One region of the Simplicispira piscis genome, then DNA from elsewhere that is predicted to be linked to it. Evidence: predicted binding sites of a transcription regulator. Region 1 holds the regulator's gene; each other region holds the start of a gene.

Region 1 (3,367 bases):
CAGCACGATCATGGTGCTTGGTAATGATCTTGTTGCAGGCGCAGTAATAGCACAGCGACTCGCAAAACGGGATGTGAACGTACACCGACAAGGGCAAGGCCTTGCCCACGGCGCTTTGCCTGCGCTGCTGCAGGGCCAGCACGTATTCGTCCTCACCGAAGGCATCAACAAAGCGGTCAGCGGTGGGGTACGAGGTGTAACGGGGTCCCGATACATCAAACCGGGTGAGCAATTCAGGGGTTACAACAGTCATTTAGGTTCCTAGCTGGCTTTTCTAATGTGCCCCAGATTAGCGGTTCGAATCTTGATTTTGGTCAAGCACCTGTTGGAGCTACTGGCTCTGTTCTGGCAAAAATGCAGAATGGGTGATAATTTGACTTATGTCAGCCCCAACCCGCATCTCCATCGTCCCCGCATCCCATGCCGACGAGTCGTCGGGCGCTCTGTCTGAAACCGGACAGGTACCCGTTCACATGACACCCCAGGCGTTCAAGGTTGCGTGTTCGAACTGCAATTTGCGTGAATTGTGCATGCCGGTGGGTCTGAACGACGAACAACTCAAGCGCATTGACGATGTCGTGGCGGTACGGCGAAAGATCAAGCGTGGCACCACGCTGTTCCGCAATGGCGAACAGTTCACCTCGCTGTTTGCCATCCGCACAGGCTTCTTCAAGACCTGCGTAGCGACCGAGGACGGGCGCGACCAGGTCACAGGCTTTCAAATGGCCGGCGAGATCATCGGCCTGGACGGCATCGTCAACGACCACCATACCTGCGATGCAGTGGCCCTCGAAGACGCCGAAGTCTGCGTCATGCCCTTCGACCGCATTGAAGAACTGTCGCGCGAAGTCAACGCCCTGCAGCACCACGTGCACAAAATCATGAGCCGCGAGATCGTGCGTGAGCACGGCGTCATGTTGCTGCTGGGCAGCATGCGCGCTGAAGAGCGATTGGCCGCCTTTTTGCTCAACCTGGTGCAGCGCCTGCATGCACGCGGGTTCTCGCAGTCAGAGTTGGTGCTGCGCATGACGCGCGAAGAAATCGGCAGCTACCTGGGCCTGAAACTTGAGACCGTGAGCCGCACTTTCTCAAAATTTGTGGAAGAAGGCATTGTCGAGGTCAAGCAGCGCCATGTGCGTATTTTGAGCCCCGATGCCCTCAAACGCATCGTCAATAGCCAGCAAGCCTGTCACTAGCGCGCCCACAAGAGCGTCGCCATCGCAATGCTGCAACATGGCGAAGCAAAAAAACCCTGAACCCGCTTGGAAAGCCGATTTTTTACCAGTAGCATTCCGTATGCCAGTGGAAAAGCAGGTTTTCGCTGGTGCATTGACCCATCCCAACAAGGAAATTCCCAACATGGCAACTGCAAAAAAAGCCCCGGCCACACCAGCCGCTGCTGCCAAGACCGCTGCTCCCGCCAAGAAGCGCACCCCTAACGCCGCGTTCATGAAAGCCCTGACGCCCAGCCCCGCCCTGGCGGCTGTCGTGGGTGCAGCACCGCTGCCACGCACCGAGGTCATCAGCAAGCTGTGGGTCTACATCAAGGCCAACAACCTGCAGGACGCCGCCAACAAACGCATGATCAATGCCGATGCCAAGCTCAAGGAAATCTTTGGCAAACCCCAGGTGTCCATGTTCGAAATGGCCGGCCTGATTGGCAAGCACGTGAAATAACGAGCGACTGCGCTCCCCAAAGCCGGCTTTGCCGGCTTTTTTTCGTCTGTTTGATCTGATCCTGTGGCGAAAATACATCAACACGAATGATAATGACTATTGTTTGATTTAACATCCTTGTGCGCGATACCCGCACAGCCACGCCTTTGCCAGCCACTGCCTAGCGCTCCACCTTGGCGACACCTTCTGCGGTGTCCATTGCATTTCCAACCAACGGAGGCCACTTTGGCAAAGAAACCCACGCAGCAGCGTTCCGCAACGCTTTTGCACAACGCATATTCCCCTGCCGCTGAAAAGGCCCTGATTCCGCTGGGCGCACTGATGCTCGCAGCGTCCATGGGCAGTTGGGCCCAAACCACCGATAACGCGGCCACCCTGTCCACGGTGACCGTGAAAGACACGGCGGAGATCCAGAGCAAGGACACCGTGCGGGTGAAGAAAACCACCGTGGGCAAGGGAAATCAGGACATCCGCGACATCCCGCAATCGGTCACCGTATTCACCGAAAAGTTGATGAACGACCGCAACCAGGATGACTTCCGCGAAGTGCTGCGCACCACGGCGGGCGTGACCTTCCAGTCCGGCGAAACGGGTGAGGAAGACGTGCGCCTGCGCGGGTTCTCGCTCGGCCAGGCGGGGGACATCTACACCGATGGCATGAAGGATGCGCCACTGTACGAGCGCGACACCTTCAACCTCGACCGCGTCGAAGTGCTCAAGGGCTCGGCCTCCATGTTGTTTGGCAAGGGCTCGACCGGCGGCGTGGTCAACCAGGTCAACAAGGCGCCTTTGCTGATCGACCAGCACGAAGTCTCGTACACCCTGGGCACCGGCAAGGAAAACCGCCTCACCGGTGACTTCAACTTCAAGACCGGCGAGAACGCCGCACTGCGCCTCAACGCCCTGGTACACGACTCCGACAACGACGGGGCCAAGCAGGACAAGCGCGGCATAGCGCCGACGTTTGCCTGGGGGATCGGCACGCGCGATGAGTTTTCTATCGGCCTGTACGCCTTGGATGTCAAAGGCCGCCCCAGCTACAACAGCCCGTGGATCAACGACAACGGCAAGATCGTGCCCACACTTCCGGCAAAAAACTACTACGGCCTGGCCAGCGACCACCTCAACACCTCGTCGCAGTACGTCACGCTGGGCCACATTCACCGCTTTGGCGACGGTGGCGAGCTGCAGACGCGCCTGCGCCACGGCAAGTATGAGCGCGACCTGCTGGCCAGCGTGATCCGCTTTGGCACGCCCATCACCGCTCTCGACCAGATCAACGCCAGCACGCCGCTGACGCGCACCTCCAAAGGCCGCATCGGCGACAGCACGATGACGCAGCTGCAAAGCGACTACACCCACTCGTTCAATTGGGGTGGCAAGAAGCACGACATCCTGGCCGGCGTGGATTACTACCACGACGACGCCAACCGCAACTCAAGCTATGCCAACGCAGCGGGCAATTCGTCGGCCACCAACGGCCTGGGCACGACCGTGGGCACGCCCAACAACGGAGCCTGGGCACCCGATATGCGCGCTCCGGTGGCCTACAACACCTTCAAGGCACAGAATATTGGCCTGTACCTGCAAGACACGATGTCGCTGAACTCGACCATCAAACTGGTCGGCGGCCTGCGCTACGACCAGTTCAAGGCCTCGTACCGCAACGCGAGCGGCTCTTTGAGCGATG
Region 2 (3,367 bases), on a different contig from region 1:
GTTGTACCAGGCCAGCCAGGCTTCGGTACGCGCGGGGTCGGCCACATCCTGTTTGTTCAACACCTTGAGCGTGGGCTTGTGCCCCGTCAGCTCGGCCAGCAGCGGATTGGCGCTGGAGCCGGGCAGACGGGCATCCAGCACCTCGATCACGACATCAATGTCCTTGATGCGCTCGGTGATCGCTTTCTTGGTCAAGTGCATGTGACCGGGGAACCACTGGATGGACATTTTCTTATTCTTTCAAAATCGGTTGTACCGCATGCAGGCCATTTCAGCGCCCGGCCCACCAGAGCCCGACTGCCAACGCCAGCCCATGCACCACGGCGGCTGCAATACCCAGCACCAGGGCCGGGCGCAGCCGCTCGGGGTTGCCCGACCAGCGCAACAGCAGAACGGCCGCCGCGATGGACAGCGGCAGAGCCGCCAGCGCCCACAGCGCAGACTGCGGCAGCACGCGCACCAGCACCGCTGCCGCCAGCAGGGCGTGCGCCCCTACAGCCAGCGCAAGATACAGCCAGGCAGCACGCTCGGGACCCAGGCGCACCATGAGTGTACGTTTGCCCACCTGCGCATCGGGCACTGCATCCGGAAAACCATTGGCCACCAGGATGTTGGCAATCAACAGCGCATAGCTGGCCGCCGCCGCCAGGGGCGCCGGAGCGAAATGGCCGCGCTGCACATAGTCAGCCCCCACCACCACCAGCCCCCAGGCCAAACCCACAGCCAGCTCGCCCAGGCCGCGCGACATCAGCGCCAGCGGCGGCATCGAATACGTCCAGCCCAGCAACACACCCGCCAGACCGACCAGCACCAGCGCGGGGCCGCTGTACAGCGCCAGCCACAAGCCACCTGCTGCCACCAAAGCCAGCAGCACCTGCGCCAAGGTACGCATGGCGCTCGCTTGCATCGCGCCACTTTGCACCAGGCGCGAGCCACCGGTGAACGGGAAAAGGCCTTGCGTGTTGGCAGCATCGGCACCATTCAGGGCGTCGGCATGGTCGTTCAGCATATTCGCCGCCGCATGTGCCAGCAGCGCCAGTACCAGTGTGACCCATGCCCGCGGACCGGACACGCCGCCCCCCGCAGACGCCGCCGAGGCCACGCCGATCAGGCAGCCCACGGCCGTAATGACGAGAAAGCCGGGGCGCGACATGCGCAGCGCCAATACAAACCGGCGGGGGTGTAAATGCAAAAAATCAGAGAACCACATACCCATCCAGGATAACCGCCTGCCCAGATACATTTACTACTTATTTGATAGCTGCTCGCGCTTTATTTACGGGCGAAAACAGCATTTTTTATTGAAAAATCGCAGCCATGACACGGTCAGCCTACATTGTCACCCACCGGCCACCCAGGTCTTGACCCCCATCAATGCATGGCTTTGGGCCCCAGGTTAGTGTCAACCGCCATGGACTACGACATCTTGATCAGCGGCGCCGGCCCTGCGGGCCTGTGCCTGGCACGCTCTCTTTCGGGCCACGGCCTGCGCGTGGGCGTGGTGGAGCAGCAGCCCCTGGCCGCTATTGAAAACCCCGCCTACGACGGGCGCGAGATCGCACTGACGCAGCAGTCAGCGCAAATGCTGCGCGACCTGGGGCTGTGGGACCGCATCGTGGCGGACGCGCCCAGCGCCTTTTCACCCCTGCGCGATGCACAGGTCCTCAACGGCCCCTCGCCTTTTGCCATGGTGATCGACCACCAGCTCTCACAACACAGCGAACTGGGCTGGTTGGTGTCCAACCACCTGATCCGGCGCGCAGCCTTCCAGGAACTGCACGCCGCACAGCAAAAGCACCACGACATCACCCTGCTGGCAGGTGAGAAAGTAGCCCGCGCCCATACCGACGCCAGCGCGGCGCATGTCACCCTGGCCAGTGGCAAGCAGCTTCGCGCACGCCTGCTGGTGGCGGCTGACAGCCGCTTCTCGGCCACGCGCCGCGCCCTGGGTATTGGCGCCGACATGCACGACTTTGGCCGCTCGATGTTGCTGTGCACCATGGCGCATGCGCTACCGCACCAGCATGTGGCTTGGGAGTGGTTCGGCTATGGCCAGACACTGGCACTGCTGCCCATGAACGATGACCCTGCCACGGGCGCCCACCGCTCCTGCGTGGTGCTCACGCTGGCGCACCACACGCTGGAAGCCCTGCAGGAGATGGATGAAACGGCATTCGGCGCAGAGTTGACACGCCGCTTTGACAACCGCCTGGGCGCCATGCAGCTGGCCAGCACACGCCACCTGTATCCACTGGTCGGCGTGCGCCCGCACCGCCTGGTGGCGCCGCGCTTTGCCTGCGTGGGCGATGCGGCTGTAGGCATGCACCCGGTGACGGCGCACGGCTTTAACTTTGGTCTGCGGGGCATCGCCACACTGGCTGGCGAGTTGCGCGCCGCGCATGCTGCGGGCCACGACATTGCCGCGCCCGAACTGCTGGCGCGCTACGAGCGCGCACACCGCCGCGCCACGCTGCCGCTGTACTTGGCAACGACTTTGATTGCCCGCCTGTACACCACGGACCACCCGCCCGCCCGCCTGCTGCGCGATGCCGCCCTGCGCCTGGCGCAGAACTTTCCGCCCTTCAAACGGATGGTGGCAGCCACGCTGTCAGGGCGGCACTGACGGCATGCGCAAGCCCGGCGGGCCTTCAGCACAACGGCAATACTGAACAAATCCCCCAGGGGGCGCATTGCGCGCCTGAGGGACTTGCGCAGTAGCGCCTTAACCCAACTCCTCCACAGCCATGTACTGCTCGCGCCAGGCCTCAAACGGCAGGCTGTCCGCCGCTTCAATGTCTTTCTGCGCGGCCAGCGAATGGTTGGCCATGGCCACGTAGCGGGCCTGCTGCTCCGCAGACCAAGGCTCTTGCAACAGCACATCGCGTGCCATGCGCGCCTGCTGGCAGGCAAACGCCGAGAAGCCATGGCCGTGCTCCCGGGCCATGCGGTCCAGCACACGGGCCGAGGGGGTGTTCTGGGGGGATGCCATCAGCGCCTGGGCACCCCGCAAGGCGTCGCCATAGTCGCTGACGCCATGCGTGGCATCCAGGGCCGCCGCCAGCGGAGCGCACTGCACCAGGATCTCGCTGCCCCATTCGACCAGCGGCACACTGCGACCATTGCGCTGCAGGCACAGGCCTGGCTCGCGCCCGCGCTCTGCGGTCAGGTGCTGGTTGTGTTTGAGTTCCGCAATTTCGGCCGGAGTGTCGGGTGGACTGTCCTGCAGCAGGCAGTGCAGCAAAAACACATCCAACAGCCGCATGGTGGAAGCGGCGATACCCACGGGCACGAACGGGTCCAGGTCCATCAGCCGCACCTCGACATATTCCACCCCGCGCTCGCGCAACGCATGGAGCGGGCGCTCGCC
Region 3 (3,367 bases), on a different contig from region 1:
TGCATGTCAAAAGCCCAGCCGCGCGGCGCGCGACGTGAAGAAAATGCCGCTGGGCGAATCGATGGTCATGGTCGCTTGGGTGGCGAAGGTCTGTGTGTCGATCACGCTGACGCGGTGGTCGTCGCGCGAGCTGATCCACACCGATTCACCGCGCGGCGTGAACTCCATGTGCAGCACGGCCTTGCCGGGCTCCAGCGTGCGCACGATCTGCTGCGTGGTGGTGTCGATGACCTGCACGCGGTGGTAGTCGGGCACAGAAAAGTTCACCCACACCTGGCGGCCGTCGGGCCGCGCCATCACGAACACGGGCTGGCCCGCCACCGGGATGCGGCCCACCTCCTGCCAGGTGTCGGTGTCCACCACCAGCACCTCGTGGCGGCCGATGGCAGGCAGGTAGGCGCGGCGCCCGGCCACGGCCCAGCCGCGCAGGTGCGGCATCTTGTAGACCGGCAGCGGCTCCTGGCCCCGGCCGTAGCCGCCCAGGATGCGGCGCACCTGGGGCTTTTCCTCCCACAGGTCCACCATGGCGAGGCCGTCTTCGCCAAACAGCCCGGCGATGTAGTGGCGGCCATTGGGGGTGACGAGCGCGTCGTACGGCTGGTGGCCGATGTTGCGCAGCCGCGTGGTGCGCGGCTGCGCGGGGGTAGACAGGTCACTGATCCAGATTTCGTCGGCATCGAACAGGCTGTAGGCAAAGCGGCGCCCTGGCAGGTCCACCAGGCCGACCACGCGCGAGAGCTTGCCCGGTGCATATTCGGCCGGAATGTCTGCCAACAGGGTCAGCGTTGCGGCATCAAACGCCTTGATACCCCCTGGGGTGTAGTTTTGCGCTACGACCATGCTGCCGTCGGCGCTGATGGCGCCGCCAATCGAATTGCCCGCCTGCATCACACGGCCAACGGTGCGGCGGGTGAGCAGATCCACCTTGGTGAGTGCGCCGTCGCGCCCAAACACATAGGCGTAACGGCCGTCGCGAGAGAACACCACCGAGGCGTGCGAGAGGTCGCCCAGCCCTTGTACCTCGGCCAGCACCTTGCGTTCGCTGGTGTTGACGATGGCCAGCGTTCCCGTGGCGCGGGCAACGACCACGCCCAGGTCGCCCGTACCGGTGGCGGCAGGCAGACCGGCGCAGCCGGCGAGCAAAGAAGATGCGCCCATCAGGGCAAGGCAGTCGCGGCGTTTCATTGGGGGGCTTTCGAGGGTTCAGGGAAACCGGCGAGCAATTGCCCGGCGATCCACAGGGCATCCGCCTCGCTCAGCATGGCCTTCCAGGGGGCCATGGGCGTACCGGGGCGTCCACCGTAAATGGTGGCAGCCAGAAATTCGAGTGGCTTGTCTGCCAGCGCAGCACGGGTCAGGGCCGGGCCCAGGCCGCCGGTCAGGTACAGGCCATGGCACGAACCGCAGTCCTGGCGCACCATGCGCACCAGTGCGCCCTGGCGGGCGGCATCAGGGGCGGGTGCCTGCGCCTGGGCACTACTGGCAGCCAGCAGCGCCAGACCCAGCAGCGGCTTCCACAGTGCGCTGCGTTTGCGGGGAGCGGGGCCGTGCAGGCGGAAGGGGTGGAGGGACAATAGTGGCACCATGGAGGGATGTTCACCGCATTGGCTGGATGCGTCCTTGATGTGCATCAAGGACACTTGGGCAAGGGCTTTTGACAATGGCCCCACCTACAGTCTGCCTTTTTGTTCCGGAGTTTTGATGGATTTTCCCCACCCCCCAGTCCACAGTACCGTCCCGCGCGGTGCGGACGCACCGTCCGTCGCATTGGCCCCCGTGCCCCGCTCCGCCTGGGGCCGCGTGACGCTGGTCGGCGCCGGGCCGGGCGATGCAGAGCTGTTGACGCTCAAGGCCGCACGGGTACTGGCCAGTGCTAGCCTGGTGCTGTACGACCACCTGGTGTCCAAGGATGTGCTGCAGCACGTACCCGCCAGCGCAGAGCTGATCTATGTAGGCAAGCAAAGCAGTAACCACAGCCTTCCGCAAGAAGGCATCATCGACCTCATGGTGCGACTGGCACAGGCGGGCCGGTCGCTGGTGCGCCTCAAGGGGGGCGACCCCTATATTTTTGGCCGTGGCGGCGAAGAAGCCCAGGCCCTGGCCGCCGTAGGCATCGCCTGTGAAACCGTGCCCGGCATCAGTGCCGCACAAGGTGCTGCGGCTGCTACGGGTATTCCGCTCACCCACCGCGACCATGCAGGCATGCTGGTGTTTGCCACCGGCCATTTGCAGGGCGAAGGCGAGGAGCGCAGTGTCGCCCTGGACTGGGCCGCGCTGGCACGGCCCCGGCAGACCGTCGTGATCTACATGGGTGTGGGTACCTTGCCGCTCATCTGCGCCAAGCTCATCGAGCATGGTTTGCCGCCCGGTACGCCCGCAGCGTTGATCGAACGCGCCACCCTGCCCGACCAGCGCAGCATCATCGGCACGCTGCAAAGCCTGCCGGCCTTGGGCGTGGCACACCAGGTGTGCCCGCCGGCGCTGATCATGATTGGTGAAACCGTCTCGCTGCAGGCACGCATTGGCAGCCAGGCGACGGTGGTGGCAGCTCCCTAATCGGCTTGCTTTTGCGGTGCGTTCCAGCCGTGAGAGGCAACGTAAGCGAACAGAAATTCCATGAACTTTTCCACGGCAGGCGAGGGCGAGGTATTGCTGCGCACATAGACCTGGAAAGTGCGCCGCAGTTCGGGCTCGTGCAAGGGGCGCATCTGCAACTGGTACAGCCGCACCAGTGACGTGGCGTAGGGCAGGCAGGCGGTGATGCCCAGCCGCGCGCTGACCATGCTCAGTGCCGTGGTCATGAAGGCCACCTCGTTGCTCGGCTGCAGCGTCAATTTTTGCAGTGCCACATGCAGATCGAGCGCCAGGCGTTCGGTGAACTGGCCCTGCAGCGCAATGAAGGGGTGCTGCACTACATCGCTCCAGCAGATACGCGGCAGGGCTTCCAGTGCGTGGCCCTGGGGGAAAACCACCATGAAGGGCATCTCGAACAGTGGCTGGGCGGTGATGTCTGCGCTGGTAGCGCGTTCGGGGCCAATGCCGAAATCCACTTCGCCAGCGGCCACACGCATCAGCACGTTCTCGACGGCGCAGTCGGTCAGGCGCACCTGCACGCCAGGGTGCTCGGCGCGGTAGGCCGCAATCACATCGGGCAGCAGGGTGCAAGCCATCAACTGGGGCGCGGCGATGCGCACCATGCCTTTGCGCAAGGCTTTGAGATCGTCAATGCTGGCCAGGGCTCCATCGAGGTCCTGCAGGGTTTTTTCCACCAGGGGCACAAAGCTGCGACCCACCTCGGTGAGGCTGATGCTGCGGGTGTTGCGGTCCACCAGGCGCACGCCCAGCCCCAACTCCAGTTCTTTGATCA

What was found. The regulator FNR, encoded in region 1, switches genes on or off when oxygen is low (the NO sensors DNR and NnrR bind a similar motif). The targets are predictions, from matches to a motif close to TTGATNNNNATCAA.
Region 2: the regulator FNR is predicted to act here: its motif matches at 1,362-1,375, upstream of ubiM (5-demethoxyubiquinol-8 5-hydroxylase UbiM).
Region 3: the regulator FNR is predicted to act here: its motif matches at 1,621-1,634, upstream of cobA (uroporphyrinogen-III C-methyltransferase).

Annotation. Positions count from the first base shown of each region.
Region 1 is NZ_BAAGQN010000027.1:22,259-25,625, forward strand. Features, by position in the region: gene hemN (oxygen-independent coproporphyrinogen III oxidase) at 1-253, opposite strand, end outside; gene fnr (fumarate/nitrate reduction transcriptional regulator Fnr) at 474-1,196, shown strand; gene ACYVOC_RS16910 (SWIB/MDM2 domain-containing protein) at 1,360-1,677, shown strand; gene ACYVOC_RS16915 (TonB-dependent receptor) at 1,903-3,367, shown strand, end outside.
Region 2 is NZ_BAAGQN010000015.1:188,543-191,909, forward strand. Features, by position in the region: gene ylqF (ribosome biogenesis GTPase YlqF) at 1-228, opposite strand, end outside; gene ACYVOC_RS10570 (UbiA family prenyltransferase) at 272-1,153, opposite strand; gene ubiM (5-demethoxyubiquinol-8 5-hydroxylase UbiM) at 1,412-2,623, shown strand; gene gshA (glutamate--cysteine ligase) at 2,723-3,367, opposite strand, start outside.
Region 3 is NZ_BAAGQN010000013.1:107,595-110,961, forward strand. Features, by position in the region: partial or broken gene ACYVOC_RS07895 (Lrp/AsnC family transcriptional regulator) at 1-5, opposite strand, end outside; gene ACYVOC_RS07900 (cytochrome D1 domain-containing protein) at 7-1,185, opposite strand; gene ACYVOC_RS07905 (c-type cytochrome) at 1,182-1,508, opposite strand; gene cobA (uroporphyrinogen-III C-methyltransferase) at 1,702-2,556, shown strand; gene ACYVOC_RS07915 (LysR family transcriptional regulator) at 2,553-3,367, opposite strand, start outside.